One region of the Mesorhizobium sp. M1A.T.Ca.IN.004.03.1.1 genome, then DNA from elsewhere that is predicted to be linked to it. Evidence: riboswitches for the same ligand, from Rfam matches in the RefSeq annotation. Region 1 holds a riboswitch; the other holds the start of a gene.
The links. Region 1 has a riboswitch for thiamine pyrophosphate ahead of thiB (thiamine ABC transporter substrate binding subunit). Riboswitches for the same ligand answer to the same signal wherever they lie in the genome.
Positions count from the first base shown of each region.

Region 2: linked by a shared signal. The riboswitch ahead of EOD29_RS29020 (multidrug effflux MFS transporter) and the one ahead of thiB (thiamine ABC transporter substrate binding subunit) in region 1 are both predicted to bind thiamine pyrophosphate.

Region 1 is NZ_RZTV01000004.1:493,894-499,572, forward strand. It holds gene thiP (thiamine/thiamine pyrophosphate ABC transporter permease) at 1-1,193, opposite strand, end outside; gene thiB (thiamine ABC transporter substrate binding subunit) at 1,398-2,408, opposite strand; TPP riboswitch at 2,451-2,566, opposite strand; gene EOD29_RS16365 (thiamine diphosphokinase) at 2,706-3,350, shown strand; gene EOD29_RS16370 (ABC-F family ATP-binding cassette domain-containing protein) at 3,352-5,166, shown strand; gene EOD29_RS16375 (homocysteine S-methyltransferase family protein) at 5,183-5,679, opposite strand, start outside.
Region 2 is NZ_RZTV01000018.1:9,349-15,027, forward strand. It holds partial or broken gene EOD29_RS29005 (plasmid partitioning protein) at 1-86, opposite strand, end outside; gene EOD29_RS29010 (MFS transporter) at 367-1,557, opposite strand; gene EOD29_RS29015 (LysR family transcriptional regulator) at 1,648-2,529, shown strand; gene EOD29_RS29020 (multidrug effflux MFS transporter) at 2,734-3,957, opposite strand; TPP riboswitch at 3,987-4,104, opposite strand; gene EOD29_RS29025 (hypothetical protein) at 4,499-5,014, opposite strand; gene EOD29_RS29030 (class I SAM-dependent methyltransferase) at 5,625-5,679, shown strand, end outside.

The DNA.
Region 1 (5,679 bases):
AGGAACCAGCCGGCGCCGATCACGATCGGCGGCACGACCAGCACGAAACCGGCGCCGGTGTCGGCGGCGTGTTCGAGCAGCGACATGGCGCCGCCCGCGCGGCGCCTCAGGGCCAGTGCGCGTCGGGCGGCGATCAGCGACAGCGACAGCATCACGCAAAACAGCGCCGAGAGAAAGGAGAGCCCGGCGCTGGTGAGCGTCGCGCGGCGCACGGCGTCCTCGCCGGCCAGCCGGCCGAGATCCGCCTCCAGCCCGGCGAGCACGGTCGCCGCCATCGGTGCGGCGACGAACAGCAGCGCAAGCACGATGAGGCCGGCATTCAACACGGCCTCGGTGGTGCTGGTCGCAAGATAGCGGCGTGGCCCTACCGGCAGATTCGCATCGCCGACCGTGTTGGCGCCGAGTCGCGTCAGCATGGCGACCACGACGAAGGTCAGCACGATCTGCAGAAACGTTAGTGTCACGGCCCGCGCGGGATCGAAATCGAAGCGCAGCGCCTGGTAGATCGCGACCTCTAGCGTCGTCGCCGCCGGCCCGCCACCCAGCGTCAGTACGATTGTGAAGGAGGTGATGCACAGCATGAAGACCAGCCCGGCGACCCCCGGCAGCACCGTGCGCAGCGCCGGCCATTCGATCAGCCGGAAGGCCGACCGAGCGTCCATACCGAGCTGGCTCGCCAGCCGCCACTGGTCGGCCGGCACGGTGCCGAGCGCCTCGAGGAACAGCCGCGTGGCCAATGGCAGGTTGAAGAAGACATGCGCGACCAGGATGCCGGAAAGGCCGTAAATGCCCGGCCATTCCCCACCGCCGAACGTGCCGAGGATGCCGGCAAAATAACCGGCACGGCCGTAGAGCGCCAACACGCCGAGCGCGGCGACGATGGCCGGCAGCGCCAGCGGCACCGTGAACAACTGCAGGATCAGGCGACGTCCGGGAAAGTTCGTTTGCCTGGACAGGGCGCGGCCGACGAACACTGCCGGCAAGACCGAAAGCAATGTCGACAGCAGCGCCTGCCAAAGCGTGAAGCGGGCGACGCGGAGCAGATAGCTGTCGAAGGCCGCGGCAGCGCTGGACGGACCGCTCGCGCCTTCGAGGATCAGGCCGGCGAAGGCGCCGCCGATGAGCAAAGTGATGGCGACAAGGGCGATGATGCCGGCGGTGATGCGAGGGTCAGGGCGCGGCGTGGATTGCACGCTGCACCACGTTGGCTCGAGCTAGCGAACGCCACGTTCCGTCGCACCCCCCTCTGTCCTGCCGGACATCTCCCACTCTAGGAGGGAGATTGGCAGCTTTGCCGCTCTTCCTACACCGTCGGCGGCTAGCGAAATCACCGATCCCCCTTTGCGGGGGAGATGGCCGGCCGGACAGAGGGGGGTGCTCAAGCGCCATCCTGCGTCCTACTTGCTCATCGCCGCCAGCCATTCATCCACCCAGGCCTTGCGGTTGGCCGCCACCTCGTCCGGGCTGAACAGCAGGGTTTTGGTCGGCTTCACCAGCTTTTCGAAGGCCGGGTTGAGCGGCTTGTCGGTCTTGCCGGCCGGGAACATCCAGTTGGTCTCCGGGATGATGTCCTGGAACTTGGGCCCGGTCATGAAGGCTATGAATTTTTCCGCCAGCGGGTTCTTCGCGCCGGTTTTGGTGATGCCGGCGACCTCGATCTGCAGATATTCGCCCTCCTCGAAGGACGCCGCCTGATAGCGCTCGGTGTTCTCGGCCACCATGTGGTAGGCCGGCGAAGTGGTATAGGAGAGAACCATCGGCGCCTCGCCCTTGGTGAACAGACCATAGGCCTCGCTCCAGCCCGGCGTCACGGTCAGCACCTTCGGCTTCAGCTTGGCCCAGGCTTCCGGCGCCTTGTCGCCATAGACCGACTTGACCCACAGCAGCAGCCCGAGGCCCGGCGTCGAAGTGCGCGGATCCTGGATAATGATCTTGTCGGGGCCGGCGCCCTCGACCAGTTCCTTCAAGCTCTTCGGCGGGGTCTTCAGCTTTTCGGTGTCGTAGACGACGGCGAAATAGCCGTAGTCGAAAGGCACGAAAGTGTCGTCTTTCCAGCCGCCGGGCACATTCAAATCGGCCACCGCGCCATGCGGCGCGAATAGGCCGCTCGCCTTGGCATCCGCGGTCAGGTTGGTATCGAGGCCGAGCACGACATCGGCCTTGGTGCCGGCGCCCTCCAGCTTGACGCGGTTGAGCAGTGCCACGCCGTCGGCAACCGAGACGAATTCGAGATCGCAGCCGCATTCGGCCTCGAATTCCTTCTTCACCGCGGGCCCGGGACCCCAGTCGGCGGTGAAGCTTTCGTAGGTGTAGACGGTAAGCTTGTCTTTCGCCTCGGCAGGCCCGACGCCCACCAAAAGCGAAACAAGGCCGGCTGCAAGAACAAGGTTGGACAATAACGAGCGCATCGGCGCCTCCTTCGTTCGCGTTAAAGGAATTGAGGCGTCGGATGGTCCGAAGCGTCTAATCCCTCCGCCGGTACAAACCGGATCAGGTTCAGCGGGTTGGCTTTCGTTGCCTCTCAGCCGGTTCGCAAAATCAGCGTCCGGCACCCCGTTAGAGCATTTCGAGACATAGGCCCGGCCGATGCGGCGCGCAAGCGGAAGTTTCCGGGGATCATCATCGTTCACCGCGGTAGCGAAGCGCGATTCCGTTTGGACGCGCCCGCTTCCGTTTCGTGGGCCGGGCTGGTAAGGGCGACGGCCATGGGCACATTCACCATCCTGCTTGGCGGCGATCTCGTCCGCACGCCTCGCCTCGATCGCCAGATCGAAGGCTCCCGCATCATCGCCGCCGATGCCGGTATCGGCCATGCCCATATGCTTGGCCTCCTGCCGGAGCTCTGGGTCGGAGATTTCGACTCGGTACCGCCAAACCTGCCGGAGAATCTGGCCGCCGTGCCGCGCAAGATTTTCCCGACCGAGAAGGACATGACCGACGGCGAGCTCGCCATTGCCGAGGCGCTGGCGCGCGGCGCCACCAGCCTGGTGCTGGCCGGCGCCTTCGGCGGCAAGCGCGCCGATCATGCCTTTCTGCATTTGGCTCTGAGCGTGCGGCTGGCCGAGGCGGGCATGACCGTGCTGCTGACCAGCGGCGCGCAGGAAGGCGTGCCGATCCTGCCGGGCAAAGCCGGCTTCGACTACGCCGAGGGCACGCTGTTCTCGGTGCTCGGCTTCTCCGACCTCGCCGGCCTGACGGTCTCAGGCGCCAAATGGCCGCTGGACGGTGTCGAGGTGGCGTTCGGCTCATCGCTTACCATATCAAATGAGATCAAGGGTCGGCTCGAGATCGCGCTCGAGCGTGGCCGGGCGCTGCTGCTCGCCCACCCCTATCCTCTTCCCGAAAGCTGACATGGCACCGCCTCTTCTCAATCTGGATGGCATAAAACTGACTTTTGGCGGCACGCCGCTGCTCGACGGCGCGGCGCTGAGCGCCTCCGCCGGCGAGAAGATCGCGCTTGTCGGCCGCAACGGTTCGGGCAAGTCGACGCTGCTCAAGATCGTCGCGGGGCTGATCGAACCGCAGGACGGCGAAGTATTCCGCCAGCCCTCGGCAACGGTGCGCTACCTGCCGCAAATGCCCGATATGGATGGCTTCGCCAGCGTGCGCGCCTATGTCGAAGCCGGCCTCGGGCCGGCCGACGACCCGCATCGCGCCACTTATCTGATGGAGCATCTCGGCCTGACCGGCGAGGAGCGGCCGAACGACCTTTCCGGCGGCGAGGCGCGCCGCGCAGCACTCGCCCGCGTCATGGCGCCGGAGCCCGATATCCTGCTCCTCGACGAGCCGACCAACCATCTCGACCTGTCGGTCATCGAATGGCTGGAAGAAGAGCTTGCCCGCACCTCCTCGGCCGTGATCCTGATCTCGCACGACCGCCGCTTTCTCGAGCGCGTCTCGCGCGCCACCGTCTGGCTCGACCGCGGCCAGACGCGCCGGCTGGACAAGGGGTTCGCGCACTTTGAGGAATGGCGCGACCAGGTGCTTGAAGAGGAAGAGCGCGAACAGCACAAGCTCGGCCGCCAGATCGTGCGCGAGGAGCATTGGCTGCGCTATGGCGTGACCGCCAGGCGCAAGCGCAACATGCGCCGGCTCGGCGAGCTGCAGGCCATGCGCCAGCGTTTTCGCAGCCATCGCGGCGCCGAGGGTTCGGCGACGATGGTGGCAAGCGACGCCGCTGAATCCGGCAAGCTGGTGATCGAAGCCAAAGGCATCGAGAAGAGTTTTGGCGACCTCACCGTGGTCAAGGGCTTTTCGACCCGTATCCAGCGCGGCGACCGTGTCGGCCTTGTCGGGCCGAACGGCGTCGGCAAGACGACGCTTCTCAAGATGCTGACCGGCGAGCTGCCGCCGGATGCCGGCACCGTGCGGCTCGGCGTCAATCTGGAAATCGCAACGCTCGACCAGAAGCGCGAGGCCGTCGACCCGCAGGAGACGCTGGCGAATTACCTGACCGACGGGCGCGGCGAGAACCTTGTGGTCAATGGCGAGCAGCGCCACGTCGTCTCCTATATGAAGGATTTTCTTTTCAAGCCGGAGCAGGCGCGCACGCCGGTGCGCGAGCTTTCGGGCGGCGAGCGGGCGCGACTGCTGCTGGCCCGGGTGCTGGCGCGGCCGGCGAACCTTTTGGTGCTCGACGAGCCGACCAACGACCTCGACATGGAGACGCTGGAGCTGCTGCAGGAACTGGTCGCCGGCTTTGCCGGAACGGTCGTCCTGGTCAGCCACGATCGCGATTTCCTTGACCGCACAGTCACCAGCGTGATCGCGCCCAACGGCGCCGGACGCTGGATCGAATATGCCGGCGGCTATTCCGACATGCTGGCGCAACGCGGCGGCTCGAAGCTGGAGGAGCGCAAGGCAAGGCCGAAGGCTGAAGCGAACGAAGCGACGGCCAGGGCCGAACAGACCAGCGCTAAAAGCCCGGCCAAGAAGCTCTCCTTCAAGCAGAAATTCGCGCTGGAATCCCTGCCGAAGAAGATCGAGGCGGTGAGCGCGTCCATCTCAAGGCTGGAGAACAGTATCGCCGACCCGTCCTTCTACGAGCGCGATCCCGCATCGTTCCAGAAGACCATCGCCGCGCTCGACAAGGAGCGCACCACGCTGGCCTCACTTGAGGAAGAGTGGCTGGAGTTGGAGATGCTACGCGAGGAGATGGAAGGCTAGCCGCTATCGGCAAGGCTCAGAGGCAGGCCTCGCAGATCGCAGCGATATGGCGTCTGTCGGTGCCGCAGCAGCCGCCAAGCACGGCTATCTGGCCGAAGCGGTCGCGCATGGCGCGGTAGCGCCGGCCGAGGTCGACAGGATCGCCTGGATCGAGTTCGGTCGCCGCATCCAGCTCGGCATGGCTTTTGGCTGAGGCGTTGGCCCGCACGCCGCGAATGCGCCTGATCCAGCGTCCGTCGCCGGCAAGGACGGCGTCGAAATGGCTCGGATGTGCGCAGTTGATCATGAAATATGCGGGAGCGCCGTCCGTTTCGTCGTCAACGGTCTCGATGGCGTCTCTCAAGCTCTCCCCCGAAGGCAGGCGTCCGTCCGTCTCGACGGTAAACGAAATCACCGACGGGAGCCCCACCGCCATCGCGGCACAGGCTATTCCGGCAGCCTCCTGCGCATAGGTCATCGTGATGGCGCTGACCATATCGGCGCTGGCATCGCGGAACGCCTTGACCTGATCGC
Region 2 (5,679 bases), on a different contig from region 1:
TGAGCGAGCGTGTCGGCCAGCGACCGCATTGCCCCGCCATCCTCGGCCCTCTCGATCACCAGGACGGCGATCTCTTCCAGGCTTGCTAGCGGACCCCTTCATGGGTTGATCGTGGAAGATCCGGAGCTGGACCAGGAAGCCATCTCAAAAGAGCGGGATTGGGTTGCGGACCGAGCCCGCGTGCCGCCCGATCGGCTCGCACATTGAACACGAGCTAGACTTGGCAGATTTCCACCACCAGGTCCCTTTCCAGATGTTCGAGGTCCGAGGCGGGACACGCGCAGCAGCCGCCCGCAGTCGAAGCCGAGCGGTTGTAGTTGTCTCGACATGCATTTGCGAATGGCACGATCGAGCCTATTGCGTGCATCAGCGGATTTGATGCTTCTGCCATTCCGGTTCGACAGGCCGGAATAGCCAGAGGCCACCGCAGAGCGCCGTCAGATAGACAACCGCTGCTGCCCCGAATAGACCCTGCGCGCCGAGCGCATTCATCATGCCGCCGGCGACGACGGGGCCGATGACGGCAGCCAGAGCATAGACAGAGGCAAGGGCGGCGGTAGCCGCCGTCAGCATCTCAGCCCGGAAGCGGTCGCCGATCAGCGCGAGCCCAGCGGTGTAGAGCCCGTAATTCGCGCCGCCCCAGACCAGCATCAGACCGGCTACTGGCCAGAACCCCATACCTGATCCGTAGACCAGCGGCAGGGTGCAGGCGAGTGATAGGCCGCAGCAACCAAGCACCGTACGGCGGCGGCCAGCCCTGTCTAGCGCCAGCCCGATCAGCGGCTGGCCGATCACCAGGCCGACATGGAACACCGCGGCGAGCAGCACCGCCTGCGCGATGTCGAAATCGCGATCGAGCATGATGACCGGCATGAGGCTGATGGCGACAGCATCAATCATCGACGCTATAAAGAGAAAGCCGAAGGCTAAAGGAAACGCCGTGATCGCCGACACGATGTGGCGCCCCGATCCTGGCACGACCAAGCGGCTCACCGGCCGTTCCACCGCGGCGAAAGGAACCAGCGCCATCAGCGCTATCGCGGCGCAACCGAGGAGAAGCGCGGCCGGGCGGTCGGGCATCAGTGCGATCATCGCGGGACCGAGTACGAAACCGAGGGCATTTGCAGCGGTATAGACGCCCATGATCTGCCCGCGCCGCTCTGGCGCCGCGGCCGCGTTCAGCGCCGTTTCGGCGACGATGAACATGAGACCCGCACCGCAGCCCAGAATCACGCGGACCGCGAAGACCGGCCAGAAGTCCCGCAGGAAGGCCAGCGCAACGAGCGCCACCGCCAGCAACCCCACACCTGCCAGCGCCGTCCGACCCGCGCCCAACCGGCGGGCGAAGCCGGGCACCAGCACCACGCCGGTCATGAGGCCGAGGCCGGTCGCTGCCGTATTCAGGCCATTGAGCGCGCCTGACACGCGATCCGATAGCAAGAGACCCAGAAGCGGATAGGTGGTGCCCATCGCGAGGCCGTAGATCGTCACGCCGAGGATCAGTGCGACGATCATCCGGGTTTGGGGGTTCTGCGGTCGGGTCATGGCATCCTCCATGCGATGGGGTGTCCGGGAGATGCCGCGAAGTGAGCTTTCACTCAAACGATATTTTTTACCGCAAGCGAACGCTTTTGTTATGCTGATCTCTTGCGCAAACTGCCGAACCTCAACGCCACCCGCGCCTTCGAAGCCGCTGCCCGGCATGGCAGCTTCGCTGCGGCGGCGGACGAACTGGGCGTCAGCCATGCCGCCGTTAGCCGCCACGTGCGCAATCTGGAGATGGAATTAGGCGTCGAACTCTTCGAGCGTCATGCCCGCCATGTCGTGCTGACTGGCGAAGGCAGTCTTTTCGCCCGCACCGTCGCCCGGTCCTTCGCCGATCTGGCGCTCGGCGTCGGGCGTCTGAAACGGGGCACCGCCAAGGGGACAGTGGTTCTGGATGTGGAAACCGATCTGGCGGTCGTGTGGCTCATGCCGCGCCTGACGGCGGAGGCGCTGGACGCGCTGCGGCTCAACGTCGATCTCCGCTGCCGCCCGGACCCGCCGCGCAGCCTGCCCGGCGATGTCGATCTGGTGCTGACCTGGGGACCGGCGGCGCTGATCGGCTTTCGCTCCGAGCCCTTCCTTGATCTCAACGCGTTCCCGGTCGCCTCGCCCGCATTGATCGCCAAGGGGCCTGATCCGGCCTCACCAGGCTTCTACGCTGCGCACAGGCTGATCCACGAGCGCGGGCTCTACTGGTGGCGGCGCTATTGCGAAGCGGCAGGCGTCATGCTGGACGATGTCGACAACCACCTGTTCTTCAACCGCACGCACCTGTGCATCGACGCGGCGCTCCGCGGTCTTGGCATTGCCATCGGCGACCATCTCTCCTGCGGCCAGCATCTGCGGTCGGGGCGTCTTGTTCAGCTTCCCGGCCCGGTGCTGCCGGGACGGGAACAGTATCATCTGCTGACCCCTGACGCGGCGCACCTGTCACGGCCCGCGCGACAAATGTGCGACTGGTTGAGGAAGGCAGCGCAGAACTGAAAGGGACAGGCTGAAAGAACCCCAGCCAACTCTGGTCTGTCCGCAACTTGGTCGTTTAGCATGGGAGCTTTCGGTGGCCGCTCGCGACCCTGTGCTGCCCTTAATTGCTGCTGCTGGAAGGTCGTGATCAAGCCGCCACGGGGGCCCCCCACCGCACGCACTGCTTTTTTCAAGCGCAAAGAGCGCGTGTTTATCAGGACGGCATCACGTCCGACAGGACTGAGAATCGCCTGGCAGGAGCGCCGCGAGCACAGCCGCCAACAGCCCGCACCCGGCGGAAAAAAGCATGATGGAGAACAGCGCATAGGTTGCGTTGCCCTCCGTCAGGACGGCCCCTGTGATCGAGGAAAGGGCTGCGCCACCCGCAAGGGTCATAGCGCCTGCCAAGCCGGCTGCGCTTCCAGCCAGGTTCGGCCGCACCGAGAGCGCGCCGGCATTGGCGCTCGGCATGGTCAAGCCATTGCCGATGCCGACCAGAATGCAAGGGACGAATAGCGCAATCACATGCCTGACATCTGCGAAAAACAGGACCAGACAAATCGCAGGGCCGGCACAAGCGACGATGCGCCCCACTATCATCATGGTGGTCAGAGGGAAACGGCCGGCGTAACGTCCGGACAGGAAGCTGCCGAACACGAAGCCCGCTGTTATGCTGCCGATGTAAAAGCCAAGCGAGGCCGATGACACGTCGAATATTGCAGCAACGAGTGGAGCGCCAGCGAGAAACGCGTAGACCGCACCGACCGAGAACCCCATGCACAGCGCGTAGGCCCAAAAGCCGGGTGCGCGGAACAGCGCCGGATAGGCGTGGAATTGCTGGACGATGCTGCCCGACCGGGTTTTGTTGGTTTCACCGAGTTCGAACCAGCACAAGGCAAACATCACTATGCCGGCTAGGGCAAGACCCCAGAAAATCGCCCGCCAGCCCAAGGCTTCATCCACCACACCGCCAAGCGCTGGGCCGATCATCGGGGCCAGCGCCCAGATCATCGTCGCATAACCGATCCGGCTCGCCGTCTGCTCTTTGCCGGCCGTATCCCTGATAATCGCCATCGAAATTGGATAGCAGGACGTGATTGCCGCCTGGAGCAAACGGAACGCAAGAAAGGTCCAAATATCGGATGCAAAGGCGCAGCCGATCGACCCGATCGTGAACGTGGCAAGACTGACCATGACGATCGGCCGACGCCCGAACCGATCGGATAGCGGCCCCATGATCAGTTCCAATGCGACGGCCACTATAGCGTAACCGGCTAGTGACAGGCTCACGAGAGCGTAATCGGCGCGGAAATCCTGCGCGATATTCGCCAGTGATGGCAGAAAGACGTTCAACGGCAGCACCGAAAGGGCGCATAGGAGGGTCAACGTCGAAAGTTTAGGCGTGAGCGCTGAACGCCGGGCCGTGGTTGTTGATTTTTCGGGTGTCATTGCGGCCACTTGTATGAGGCCGGCAAAGGAGAGAGGCGTCAGACCCGTCCCTTCGCCGGCATGATCCGGATCAGGTTCAAAGGGTCACTGTGCTGCCTTCGGCCAACAGTATCTCAGCCCCTTGACGGGGCACCCCTCGGTATCTGCCAGGTTATCTTAACCTTGAATAACAAGCACGCCTTATTTGGCCGGGGCGCTGATGGCCAACGACCGCTTTTTCGTCGCAAATATCCCGAAACCTTCGACACGTTTTGCGACTGCAACAAAAAGGTCCGCTTTGCGGGCTTAGCCGCGAGGTGGCGCCTGGCGTCTCGACACAGCCACCGTATCAAGAACCCAGGCCGGGTGGCACCTCTGGTTAGGCTGATGAAAACAAGTCACTTGAAGGAGTTCGCCATGCGCAAGATCACCATGGATTCTCACGCCCTTATTTCAGCACTGCCGCTCGCCTGCCCGACTCGGCCGGGGTCAGCCTTCACCGCCAAACTGATGGCGCGGCGACGTTCCTATCGGGTCAGGCGAAGCTTCTCGAAGGTGCCGCTCATCTCGTTGCCCTGGCCCGGTCAATCGCCCTCTCAGTCTCGCGATTGGCGGAGTTGCTCTTGAGGCGCGCGCCGGCGAGCTCGAGGAGCGCGTAGGCTATCTCGTCCTCGGTCCAGCCGGATTCCGCTGCCCGCTCAGCCAATTGCTGAAAGGCCGGTTCCAAGGCGAGCTGGCATTGAAGGCCACGATCCGGATGGTCGACCGGGCAGCTTGGTTCCACGATCGCAACGCGTGATCGCTTCATTGCAGGCCATGGGCTCTCGCCCCTCTCCTTTTGCCACACGAGGCGCGCCAGCTCGCGTGTCGTTGGTGCGCGCCACGGCAACCGCTTCATCTTGTCAACCAGCCGCTCCAGCGAACCGGCGCGTTCCAACTCCGCAAAGAAATGATGCGGCGTGACGCTACCGAGCCGGTGCATCTCGGCCAGGTTCCACACATACGGATAGTCGACCATGAAATCGGATCGAGGCGAGGCCTTGGACGGTTCAGCCTTGGTCAGGATGCCGCCGCCCACGAGCCGATCAGCCTTCTCGATGATTTGGCGCACCCTCGATTTCGACAGGCTATGTTCCTGCGCCAGGTCGGCGAAACTCTTGCCCTTCAGAAAGCCTTCGACCAGGGCGACATTCCTATGGACGGTCGGGCTAAACCCCCAACAGGCGCGCAGTTTTTCCAGCATCATTCCGTTTGTTCATCCGGTTGTTCACCCCCCTGCAAATCCTACCCGGCCAAATCGGCGCTTGGAAGACCCACCAGCCTCACGTCATGACGGAACAGAATTGGATTCAGGCCGGCCAGTTCGGACGGCGACGGGTATACCATTTACCTATCAGGGGGGCCAATCGGCAGGACGATCGTCCTTTTATTTCATAGAGAGTGTCAACTTTTTGAATCCTGTAACATGCCCCAGGAGTTGCCGCTGAGGCCCGTGGGCCAGGATCGTCTGCTGGTGCCGCCACTGAGCTTCGGGGTTGATATCTGCTGCTGTAAAGGCGTTTTGTGCGGCGACAGGGAATTTTTCTCCGGTACGGGTTCAATTCTCGCAGCTTATGCGCTAAATAGTACATCGCATCCGGAAAATAACTTCTTCGCGCACGTTTGTGCGGAGGCGTTAATTTTGTGACATGAAAAACGGAGTCGATATATTGGAAAATCTTAGCTACGACGTGACTGGCAAGA